3 regions of the Paenibacillus sp. UMB4589-SE434 genome follow, and region 2 is predicted to be linked to each of the others. Evidence: riboswitches for the same ligand, from Rfam matches in the RefSeq annotation. Region 2 holds a riboswitch; each other region holds the start of a gene.

Region 1 (4,220 bases), on a different contig from region 2:
GCCTGTAAATGTGCTCTCGCTTGTGCCACCTCATCACGGGATTGTGCCAGTTCTACTTTTGTCACAATTCCAATCACCGGCTTGGCAAAAACGGTAGCAAAAGCGGGCGGGAAATAACTTTCTTCCTTCGTGCAATCTTGCACAAGCCCAATCACGTCTGCATCGACACTAGAGACAAGCAGCATCTTGTACAAATAACGATTCTCGATGCACTCCCCCGGCGTATCGATCGCTTGCTCGAAGCTCTCGACAGCCTGTGTCTTCTTATAAGCAATTGCCTGACCGTGCAGCTTCTGGCACAGTGTTGTCTTACCTGAGCCTGTGCTTCCGGCAAAAATAATTTTCTTCATCGCAGCTTCTTCTCCTACGTTCTCGTAATCTTCGCAGCCGAGAAGCCAATAATATGTTGTAGTCCCAGCAGGACTTCACTTACTGCGGATTCGACGGATGATACATCCCCCGTGACAACCAGAGATCCGCTGAATCGGTCAACAAAGCCAATCTGAACGCCAGCCGCCTTCGTTGCAATATCAGCCGCAATAATAGAAGCCTCACTTGGCGTAATGGTCATAATGCCGATGGCATCTCTTGCCTCGCTTCCCAATCCGAGCTTCTTGTAAATGTCCGGATTCGGATTCGCGATAATATGAGCCAGCGTAACCTGTTTACCAGGCACATATTCTTGAATAACTCGTTGTTTCTCATTGTGTTGGTCCATACTCTCATCCCATCTCATGTCAGTGACACTTGAAATAGCTGTAAAAAAACATAAAGACCCCTTAAAAGTTCACACGGAAATTTTAAGAAGCCTCTTCGCTTTTATTTGTATGCAACACGCCGTTGTGTTACTTTTACTATATTTTAACCTGCAAGCGTTGTCAATATCATTACATCTGAAACTTCATTCCAATTTATGATTGATACATTTTGTTCAAAATTTCAACGACGTCAGCAGCAGTAGGTACACGTGGGTTAGTGGCCGTGCATCCGTCTTGCAATGCGCCTTCTGCAATGGCCCCGCGCATCTCTTCCAGCGCTGCTCGTTCCACGCCGCACTCTTGTAGTGTCTGCGGCATTTTTAATTGCTTCTGCAACTGCTTGATCGCTTGAATCAGACTGCGCACGCCGCTCTTGGCATGTGGTGCAGTCAATCCCAATATGCTGGCGATTTCCGCGTATCTAACCGCTGCAGCGTTGCTCTCTTCTTTACCGTAACCCGGCTTGTAGTCTGCATTATAGGCAATGACATGCGGCAGCAGCAGCGCATTCATGCGTCCGTGCGCAATCTTGAATTTCGCTCCGGCCACATGTGCAATTCCATGGTTAAGCCCGAGCGACGTAATATTAAACGCCATCCCTGCCAGGCAAGAGGCATTGTGCATTTTCTCGCGTGCCTCTAGATCGTTGCCATCCTGATAAGCACGTGGCAAATAAGCCAATACGAGTTTGATCGCCTTTTCCGCCAATGCATCGGAAATGTCGTTTGCTTTTGTAGACACATATGCTTCAATAGCATGTGTCAGTACATCCATGCCCGTATCAGCGGTGATGAAGTCGGGCACACTTTTGACCAGCTCTGGGTCCAATATTGCTTCTTGCGGCAGCATGTCATCGGAAACCAAAGGATATTTAATATTTTTCTCTTTGTCGCTGATGACGGAGAACGATGTCACCTCTGAGCCTGTCCCGCTAGTTGTCGGAATGGCTACAAATGGCATGTCATGCTGATCCAGCAATTTGTGGGCGAACAGCTTCATTGCCTTAGCTGCATCTATAGCAGATCCACCACCAATTGCAATCATCAGGTCCGCTTGAAACGCGCCGAGCGCTTCCACACCTTCTGTCACAATCTCAACGGGAGGATCTGGAACAATGTTGCTGAAAATGTATTGTTCGTTGCTGTCATGCAGTCGTTCGAACAGCAGGTTAATCATCCCCGACTTCACCATAAATGGATCTGTGACTACGAAGATCCGTCTATTTCTCCACTCTGACAGGCGATCCAGTGCACCTTGTCCCAGATAGATGTCCGTTTTCATTGAAATTTTGTCCATGTAAGGCACCTCCATGAAATTATTGGAAACAAAAAAAGAGACTTTCAAAGGGATACGTTCCCTTCAAAAGCCTCTTTGCTTGTATTATCATGTGCACGCCATTGTGCAGCAATCATTAAATTGTCTATCTCAACTGTACACTGTAACACCGATATTCGTCAACCGAATCTCAACTGCTACGCAATAGCATATAGGTGATCTTGTATAAAAAAGGGGCATGCACACCATTGTGCACCTTGTTCTTCTGCCTTGAAGAACCTCCCGCTTGACAAGCTATACTCCATTGTACAAGTTCGGCGGCGAGCACCTGGCCTTGCTAACATCAGTGTCAGCAGCCTGCTTACAACGTAAAAAAGCCTAGCGAGGCATCAATCGTCACTAGACTTGTAAACTAGTCACTTTCGCCTCGAAATGACTAGCCAGACAAAGTTACTAGGCAAACGACCTGACTTAAGACCGAATATTCGATCTATTACAGTGGCGGGACCGTGTTGGATTTGCACCAAACTTCCATTACCTATAACTTTTTCTATTGTACATGACGTGAATGGGCGTCCATTCGACATTATTATAGCACAATCTAACAGTTTGGCAATATGTAACGGCATAAATGAGGCTGCTAAAATGCTGAATACGAAACGAAGAGATTAACATGTAAGCATCAGTCATCCAAACTGATTGCACTTCTCTGTAAACCAAAAGATATCTTCTTCGCTAACAACAATGCCATGCGCGGCTCTGCATGCAGGGTCGGGATGTTACATAACCATAACAGTCTTCCGAAGCTCAAATTAGTACCAACTTTGCTTCTCCAGTTCTGTCACCCTGTGTGATTGTCATATGAATAACTAGACAACCTTCTTCATTCTATGCCCGATGGGAAAGGAGATTTGATGTGGATGCCGCTGTGTTGATGCGTATTTGGCGTGGGGGCTGGGTAACATTTTTAATTGTCGCTGCTTTAGCAGGCAGTTATTTTATCCTTCCGCTTATCTACCCGTTTCTATTCGCTTGGCTTATTGCACTGATGCTGAACCCACTCGTCAACGGCATGACGGATAAGCTGCGCATTCCGCGTTGGCTTAGTGTAACAATTGCATTGACGGTATTTATTACTGGTATGCTCACTGTAGCAGCGGCTGTCGTGACGCGTATCGTCAAAGAGATCATTACGCTGTCCCAGACGATTCAACAATATTTGGATGTATGGCGGTCTATTTTTATAAATCTGGTGGACAATGAAGAGGTACAATCCTTTATACGAACGATTAATTCCTTATATGTGGACAATCCAAACATCCAAGATACGATTAACAGCAACATCAAAAAAACGACGGAAACCGTTACAGATACAATTACCTATTTGGTCAGTAGTTTCCTAAACGGTATCGTCCTCTTCTTATCCAGCCTGCCTAATATCGCGACTATTTCTGTTGTGGTCATATTAGCAGCCTTCTTTATTAGCAAGGATTGGAAGAGGTGGATCGTAATCGCTGCTGATCTCATACCCGAACGTGTCCGCAAGCCGATTCGTACTATTTGGTCCGATTTAAAAAAAGCATTGTTTGGTTACTTGCGTGCGCAATTTATTCTTATCACGATTACCGCTGTTGTTGTCATTACCGGATTGTTGATCATCCAAGTTGAGTATGCGGTTACGATCGGTCTTTTGATCGGCTTCGTTGATCTGCTGCCGTACCTTGGCGTCGGTGCTGTCATGGTGCCTTGGATTGCATATTGCTTCTTGACGGGGAGTTCGTCAACAGGGATTGGTCTCTCTATCCTGTACGGCATCGTCCTAGTTGCACGACAGATTATGGAACCCAAGGTACTTGCTTCTAGCGTGGGCCTTGATCCCCTAGCCACTCTCATCGCTATGTTTATGGGGTTAAAATTATTTGGTGTGCTCGGGATCATTATCGGCCCCGTTTCTCTGGTATTCATTTCCGCCATTTACCGTGCGAATGTGTTCCGCGATTTAAGAAATTATGTGATGACTGGCAGGCGATAGTCATCGTACCTGTTGTATGTGTAAGTTTTTATGGTCTACAATGAGCTATTCTTAGCAATTGATCCTGCGTATGTGCAGCTGCTGCAAATGGCGCTACGAATTTCAGCGTTGCCTACATGAGCTGTTTTCTAAGGCGATTACGACAACCTCCCAAC
Region 2 (4,220 bases):
GCTTGCGGGGGGAGACTTAGCTGGTGCTAGACGAGAGGTGGGCATGATTGTCGGACGTGACACAGATACGCTGGATGAACCCGAAATTGTTCGGGCTACAGTAGAAACTGTGGCTGAAAATATCGTGGATGCGGTTATTTCTCCGTTATTTTTTGCGTTATTTGGTGGTGCCCCACTCGCCATGGCCTATAGAGCCATTAATACGTTAGATTCGATGGTTGGGTATAAAAATGAAAAATACATGAATCTCGGATGGGCATCAGCCCGCTTGGACGATTTGGCGAACTGGATTCCTGCACGTGTTACCGCTCTGCTGCTGACTGTTAGTGCCTGGCTGTTCCGGGCAGGTGATGCGAAGCGTGCGTGGCAGACGGCGCTGCACGACGCGGAGGAACACCCGAGTCCGAACAGCGGCTGGCCGGAAGCGGCGGTTGCGGGCGCGCTCCACATACGCTTGGGGGGCTACAACGTGTACAAAGGCGTTCGATCTTTCCGTGCCTATATGGGGAAACCGTTGGAGGAACTGGCAGCCAAGCATATTCCGGCAACTTGTCGGCTGCTGCGTGGTACTTCACTGCTGTTCGCGGTGCTGGGCTTGCTCGCGCTTATGCTGCGCGGTGGGTGGCTGCTGTGATGTCACTTCCACGAGCAGTAGGGCATCGTCGAGCAGCTAGAGGGGATAGCGTGGCAAATCGTCGCAAGCCAGCGAGAGGTGAGGCAAGGGATGCAACGACAGGTGGCAATAGCATAGCGTTTACCCGATGTTCAGCACGTGGCTGTCGTAAGTCACCAGGCAAACGTGTGTTGAGCGGTAGAAGCTCCGCGGTTAGCCAAAGTGCGACTCGCAGTAAGCAAATGGCGTGTGACAGGAGTGAGGCTCTACATAAAGGCTTAGCCCGCAATAGGGGCACAGCCGGCAATCGTCGCACCCCTGTGCTGGTGCGACTGTATGTTGCGCGCCACGGTGTGACGCGCGCTAATGTCGAGCGGCGGTATGTCAGCCGCTCGGACGTGCCGCTCCTGCCTGAGGCCGGAGCGGCTTTACGCCCGCTGCGCCGCAAGCTGGCAGCGCGGCGTCCGCTCGCATTCGCGAGCGATATGCGCCGGTGCGTGAGCACCTTGGCGCAGGTGTGCCCACACGGCGCACAGCGGGCCGTGTTTGATGAGCGCTTGCGCGAGCTTGATTTCGGCCAATGGGAAGGCCTGACATACAGCGACTTGCAAGCGGACGACCACTATCGCGCCTGGCTGGACAACATGGAGGCGGTTGTCCCGCCAGGCGGGGAGTCGTGGTCCAGCTTTGAAGCACGTACAGCAGACGCATGGCAAGCGATTCTGGCAAGCGCGTTAGTCCGCTCCCCTTCTAAGGGAAGTAAACCATGGGTGTCCCGATGCTCCAAAGTACGCAGAACATTCCGTTCACCGAGGAGTGTCCCCCTTAAGGACATTTTGATCGTGACACACGGTGGAGTGGTGCGCAGCTTGTACACACTTGCTTGGCCAGAGGCATCATTCTGGGACATGACAGTGCCAACTGGAGGCGGGTATATCATCATCGCGCAGCGGTGGGGCAGGCAGTGGCGATTCCTGCGGACAGAGCCGCTTGTGTAGTGCTTTGTTGGCATCATACATTTCCATGAGAATTACTTGATAGGTGAGATCAATCTACGTATGAGCCAGATGGAAAAGGTAGGATTGCGAAATATGTAACTTGCTATCCCTCTGTTGTTCACCTATAATCAATCATTAAGTTCACAATTGGAACGGACAAGTGTATATGACGTCTTCAGGTCCTGTCCCAGATGCAAGGAGACAGGTAATAGGGAAGCCGGTGCAATTCCGGCACGGTCCCGCCACTGTATAACGGAGTTACCCTATGATGAGCTAATGTCCGACCCTGATGGGGAGGAATAGTCATCATGAATTCCGTAAGTCAGGAAACCTGCCAGAAGACGTGACGAGCAACAATCCTTCGCGGAAAGGACCAACGTCAACTCCTATCGGTCGCTTGTTAGCGACGATATATGTGTGCGGACATGAATCCGAGGCATATGTCGACAGCTGACTGCGATAAGCTTCTGCTGTACGATGTCAGTCGATCAGATCCCTATTCCCGCTATGTTGTGGAATAGGGATTTTATTATGTGGTAGGGAATAGTTAACAATATCCGAAGAGCGAAAGAGCGATGCTGAAATGCGCTGACCGTTTCTGGAATGAGAACAAGTTATTTGTCAAGATAAGGGGAGATTTATTCATGAAACCATGGTGGAATCGTACTTTAGCAGCTTTGATGGTATGCGTGTTGGCTGTAAGCCTCGCTGCTTGTGGCGGAGCTAAGGAAGAAGGCACACCAGCACCAGACAAGCAGCAGGAACAGACGGGAACAGAGACATCTACTGATGCCTTAAAGACTACATATCCGTTAACAGTGAAGGATGTAACAGGAGAAGAGTTTAAGTTTGACAAAGCTCCTGAGCGTATTGTGTCGGTGTCTCCTGCAGAGACAGAATCCCTGTTTGCTTTAGGGCTGGATAGCCAGATTGCAGGGGTATCTGATTATGATGACTACCCGGAAGCAGCGAAGACTAAAGCTAAAATGGGCGGCATTATGAAGCCTAACGAAGAGGCCATTATCGCAGCAAAGCCTGATATCGTATTTACCGGCATCTCCATGAAAGAAGATGTGGTGAAGAAGTTCCGTGATTTGGGAATTACGATATTTAAAGTAGAACCTAAATCATTTGATGATGTACTTAAAAATATCGAATTGTATGGTCTGATTACGGACCGTCAGCAGCAAGCGAAAGATATTGTAGAGGGCATGAAAAAGACACGTGACGATATCCAAACGGCTGTTAAAGATGTAACGGAGAAGAAAAAAGTATATATTGAGTTCTCACCAGGCTGGACGGTTGGCAGCGGCGAGTTTATGAATGAATTGATCGAGCTGGCAGGTGGCGTAAACGTAGCAGCGGATGCGCAAGGCTGGGTTCAGATCAATGAAGAAAACATCATTAAGAGCAACCCAGATGTAATCATGTTCACGCAAGGTATTGTAGATTCGGCTACAAACAAGACGCTTGAAGAGATTATACGTGGACGCAAGGGCTGGGAAAACATTAACGCAATCAAGAACAACCAGGTCATTGGCGTTGACTCGAACTTGATTAGCCGTCCGGGACCTCGTGTAGCGGAAGGACTCAAGATCATTGCAAAAGCCATCTATCCAGATTTAATCAAGTAATACCACAATTGTTGAGAGATTACACCAAGATGAGCAACTTAAGATGGGATGAGGCATGATGAATAACATCAACCGAACATCGCGTTTAACGTGGCGACACATCACAATCGCAGGAGGAGCAGGCATATTGCTGCTCCTTTTGTCCGTTGTAGGATGTCTTGCAATCGGTTCCGTACATATGCCATTTGGCGAGATTACACGTATTTTGCTGCACCACCTTCCTTGGATCGGGGATCAGGTTCCAGTTACATGGGATGATGCTTCTGCTCAAATAATGATGAATGTTCGTTTCCCGCGTGTGCTGCTGGCTGTTTTGGTAGGGGCCTCGTTAGGCATTGCGGGGACCGCGTTTCAAGGGGTGCTGCGTAATCCATTAGCAGATCCTTATACATTGGGGGTATCATCTGGAGCCTCAGTTGGTGCAGCGCTGCTTATTTATTTTGGGCTGCAGTACGCCTTCTTCGGACAATGGACAATACCAGTTGTTGCATTTGTAACGGGAGTACTTACGCTTATTGTTGTCTTGCGAATGGCAAGGGAAAATGGCAAAATTCCGATCGAGACCCTAATACTGTCGGGTGTGGTGACCAATGCATTTCTAGGGGCTATTGTGTCCTTTATGGTAGCTATGTCCAAGCAGACGATCAATGAAATTTTGTTTTGGGTAATGGGGAGTTTGGCTTTAAGAGGCTGGCCTTATATTTATGTAATTGCCCCTTACTTTGCAGTAACCTTTATTGTGTTGTGTGCTTATACACGGCAGCTCAATCTGCTTGCCCTTGGCGAGCGACAGGCGTCCCATCTGGGATTGGACGTAGAGCGGACCAAATGGATCGTGCTGTTAACTGCAACGTTAGTAACGGCAGGGGCTGTCTCTGTATCCGGAGTCATCGGGTTCGTAGGACTGGTGGTCCCTCATATGCTTCGACTTATCGTAGGACCTGATTATAGATTGCTTATGCCGATGTCAGCTTT
Region 3 (4,220 bases), on a different contig from region 2:
ACCCCTTAGAATGCACATTGGAACAACCCTTAGGGTATCCAATGATTCTAGGGGGTGCATTTTTGTGGCCAAGAAGGGCCGAACAATTAAACGTTTACACATGTGAAGAAGGCGGAGGCCATAGCAACAAATTTTGAATAAGTATATTAATTTTGAATGAATATATTAAGAGGAGACAGTTACAAATGGCTGTGTATATTGTAGAGGGTGATTTATTAAAAGCAACAGAAGATATCATTGGGCATCAAGTTAATTGTCAGGGTGTAATGGGATCAGGTATCGCCAAGTCGCTGAGGGCAGCCTATTCTAACCTCTATCCCATGTATAAAGAATTCTGCTCCAAACACCAGAGCCCGTCCCAATTGCTTGGCAAGTGTCAGATCATTAATACTGGATCGAATGAAGTAGCCAATCTATATGGGCAATTAAACTATGGAAGACAAAAAACAGTGTATACTAATTATGAAGCTCTTAAAGCTGCCCTAGAAACATTAAGAGATTACGCAGTACTAAATAATTTAAGTGTAGCTTTGCCTTATAACATTGGTTGCGGGTTGGCAAATGGGGATTGGGACGCAGTAAGTAGCATTTTAAGTGAAGTGTTTATGGAATATGAAGTCACTTTGTATAGGTTTAAATGATAATAAAGATTGATTATTAAATTTATACTAGCATGAGTACAGGAGGTTGACACATGGCAAAGGCAAAAGTACCAAAACGACCTACACGTGATGAATTTGTACTAGAGGAACTTGGTAATCAGATAACAGAAGCCTATCAAGAAGAATCTATTGTTGTCCTTACAGTATGGGGATGGGATGAGGGAGTGAAAGGACAGATTGTCCAATTGGACTCTCGTACAGGTAAAGTACATGTAAATCAAGAAGGTGCAACGATTAAGGTTCCGTTTATGGATATTATGAGTCTGGATTATCCAAGAGACTAAGTCTGAATCCAATGTGCGATCAGGTCGGATAGTGGAAAATGATAGAATGATCGTTGAATAGTGGCTTGAACTAAAAATCAGTGTATGGGAGCTGATTCGTTGAACAACATAAGCAAAGCTATCATACTCGCTACAAAAGCTCACGATGGACAAGTGGACAAAGGCGGTAATCCCTACATACTGCATCCGCTTCGTGTCATGTTGAAAATGAAAAGCGAGGAAGAAAAAATTGTAGCGGTTCTGCATGATGTTCTAGAGGATACCGAGCTCAATAGCAAAGAATTACTTGAGCTCGGATTATCCGAAGATGCAGTATTTGCAATTGAATGTCTGACTAGGCATAAAGATGAATCGTATATCGAGTTCATTCAGCGTTTGAAATCTGTTCCCGTTGCTAGAAGCGTTAAGATTGCAGATATTATGGATAACATGAACTTATCAAGAATTGAGTCGCCGACTGAACAAGATTATATAAGAAATTTGAAATATCAAAAAGCGCTAGACGAGCTGCTGTCAGATTAAATCAAAGCTATTAACAACTCTTGTGCAGCATAACGGTTCTTACCTCAAAGTGCAATGCAACATACGTCCTGTTATTACTTAGTTTTTCGTTAAGGGTACGGTAGCGGATGCCCCTAGTTAAATTTGCAAGCCTGCTGACGGCTATAAGTATTTTTAGTTATGGGGCTTGGTGAAGATGAATAAAATGAAATGGATTTTGGGAAGACGAATCAGCCCAAGACGCGAGAAAATTTTGTTTATTTGATTAATTTAATTGTATTTACCTCTATTCCGATAAATACACTAGATAATAAAAGCTTGTCATTTGTTCATGCAGCAGATATAATCAGGACAATTGGTTACGATAACCAACGCAATTGAATAGATGAGAACAGGTGCTTTGGGTAACGTCAAAGCTTAATAGGGAAGTCGGTGCAATACCGACGCGGTCCCGCCACTGTAACAGCTGAGATGCAGCTAACTATGCCACTGGTCTTGATGATCGGGAAGGCAGTTGACATCGATGAGGTTGAAGCCAGGAGACCTGCCCGTTCTGACGACACTGCATAACCTACGGGAGATAGGGAGGTGTTACGTGAACACGGATGTTCCTTCATAAGGCTTGATGGCTGGCATAGAACCAGACCGAGGAAAGCTTTATGTATCGCGGATAATCTTGGTGTTTAACTGCTGTCATATGCGTATAATACGCAAGACTGCATTCGTCTGACGTAAGCAGATAGAATGTAAGAGGTAGTTGAATTCAAGGAGCTATACGCACATCTGATGTTGTTCTTTGACATGACGTTTACGGGCATTGCTATCTTTGTATGCAAAGATAGCAATGCCCTTTTTTGTGTTTTCGAAGACGTAACGACGTAATGACGTAACAGCAAATTATAATTTGACATTCAATTTGGGGAGGCTGCAACAATGGGTCAATTAAACACTAGTGTCATCGGATATCCTCGTATCGGGTACAATCGTGAATGGAAAAAAGCTTTGGAACAATATTGGGGAGGCAAAACTTCTTCTGCACAATTGGAAACGGAGTTAAACCGTATTGAAGCAGAGCGTCTTACGACGTTGGTTGACGCCAAGCTGTCTTATGTTCCTGTGCAAGATTATACGTGGTACGATCACGTACTGGATACTGCAGTTATGTTTGATATTATCCCTGAACGTTTCCGTCATGAGTTTGCCGATCAGTTGGACACATTGAAGTCATCACAAAGTGATGCTGCTGGTACACCCCAAGCGATAATAGATGTTACATTTGGCATGGCGCGCGGTACTGCACAATCAACTGCATGCGAGATGACAAAATGGTTTAATACCAACTATCATTACATCGTTCCAGAATGGGAAGACCGTGCACCTGAACTGTTGTATAACCATCCGGTAGCAGCAGTACGCCGTGCGAAGCAGGCGGGAAGTGTGGACGTGTCCGTATGGAAGCCAGTCCTCGTCGGACCTTATACATTTGTTCGCTTAATGAAAGGAATTGCTGCGGCCGATCGTGCTGCTGTCGCAAAACAGTTTGCTGTCGTATATGGCGAAGTGCTTGTTGCTCTTGCTGCTGAAGGGGTTACAAATGTTCAGTTGGATGAACCTGGATTCGTGCTGCCGATGAATAAAGAAGAATGGGTAGCCGTCAAAGAGATATACACATATCTTCGTGCACAGTCTCCATCCCTCTCCATTTGGGTGCAAACTTACTTTGAAAGCGTATCTGACTATGAATCGTTTGTAGAGCTGCCAGTTGACGTACTTGGTCTCGATCTTGTACATGGAAAAGCGCGTAACCTGGAGGCAATTCAAAAACTTGGATTCCCTGCTGATAAGCGCATTGCTCTTGGCGTCATCGATGGACGCAACATTTGGAAGACCGATCTTGCCGCAGTGACAGAGCTGTTGACACAATATGTGAAGCCTCAAGTACCAGCTGAACGTTGGATCGTGCAGCCGTCCTGCAGCTTGCTGCATGTTCCATTGACGTTAAGCAGCGAGACTGAGCTTCCAGAATATGTACGTACGATCTTAACCGGAGCGGATGAGAAGCTGGTTGAACTCGAACTTCTGGCCCAGCATCTCGCGAATCCTACGGCGGACACGGAAGCTGGTATCGTTGCCAGTGCGCAAGCTGTTGCTGAATGGCGCAGCTTGCCAGAACGCAACCGCCCGCAGGTGAAAGAAGAATTATTACGGATTCAGTCGTCTGAGGAAGCGTGGACACGTGTTCCGTTCTCCGAACGTCTGGCATTACATCAAGCTCGCTGGTCCAACCTCCCGCTGCTGCCTACAACTTCAATCGGGAGTTTGCCGCAGACAGCTGAAGTTCGTAAAGCTCGCTTAAAGTTCCGCAAAGGCGAGTGGAGTGAGGCTGCATACACAGCGTATTTGCAAGCCGAAATGAAACGATGGATTGATATTCAAGAACAAATTGGTATCGATGTGCTTGTTCATGGTGAATTTGAACGTACAGATATGGTAGAGTACTTTGGTGAGAAGTTGGAAGGGTTCGTATTTACCAAGAACGGTTGGGTGCAATCTTACGGTTCGCGCTGCGTGAAGCCGCCTGTATTGTACGGGGATGTAGCATTTGTGGAAGCGATGACGGTCGTCGAGACGGAATATGCCCAATCCCTTACCAGCAAACCGGTAAAAGGAATGTTAACAGGACCAGTGACCATCTTGAATTGGTCGTTCGTACGCGATGATATTTCACGTGAGGAAGCAGCCTACCAATTGTCATGGGCTCTTCGTCAAGAGA

Evidence for each region. A riboswitch is a leader RNA that binds a small molecule or an ion and turns the genes downstream of it on or off. The one in region 2 is predicted to bind cobalamin.
Region 1: linked by a shared signal. The riboswitch ahead of QP775_RS15730 (1-propanol dehydrogenase PduQ) and the one ahead of QP775_RS19045 (ABC transporter substrate-binding protein) in region 2 are both predicted to bind cobalamin.
Region 3: linked by a shared signal. The riboswitch ahead of metE (5-methyltetrahydropteroyltriglutamate--homocysteine S-methyltransferase) and the one ahead of QP775_RS19045 (ABC transporter substrate-binding protein) in region 2 are both predicted to bind cobalamin.

The regions. Positions count from the first base shown of each region.
Region 1 is NZ_JASOYK010000004.1:100,285-104,504, reverse strand. It holds gene QP775_RS15740 (EutP/PduV family microcompartment system protein) at 1-350, opposite strand, end outside; gene QP775_RS15735 (BMC domain-containing protein) at 365-718, opposite strand; gene QP775_RS15730 (1-propanol dehydrogenase PduQ) at 912-2,054, opposite strand; adenosylcobalamin (AdoCbl) riboswitch at 2,441-2,592, opposite strand; gene ytvI (sporulation integral membrane protein YtvI) at 2,950-4,065, shown strand.
Region 2 is NZ_JASOYK010000006.1:65,074-69,293, forward strand. It holds gene cbiB (adenosylcobinamide-phosphate synthase CbiB) at 1-634, shown strand, start outside; gene QP775_RS19040 (histidine phosphatase family protein) at 550-1,611, shown strand; cobalamin riboswitch at 1,772-1,964, shown strand; gene QP775_RS19045 (ABC transporter substrate-binding protein) at 2,256-3,245, shown strand; gene QP775_RS19050 (FecCD family ABC transporter permease) at 3,304-4,220, shown strand, end outside.
Region 3 is NZ_JASOYK010000001.1:1,738,950-1,743,169, reverse strand. It holds gene QP775_RS07100 (macro domain-containing protein) at 186-641, shown strand; gene QP775_RS07095 (YolD-like family protein) at 695-946, shown strand; gene QP775_RS07090 (GTP pyrophosphokinase) at 1,046-1,468, shown strand; cobalamin riboswitch at 1,824-2,013, shown strand; gene metE (5-methyltetrahydropteroyltriglutamate--homocysteine S-methyltransferase) at 2,381-4,220, shown strand, end outside.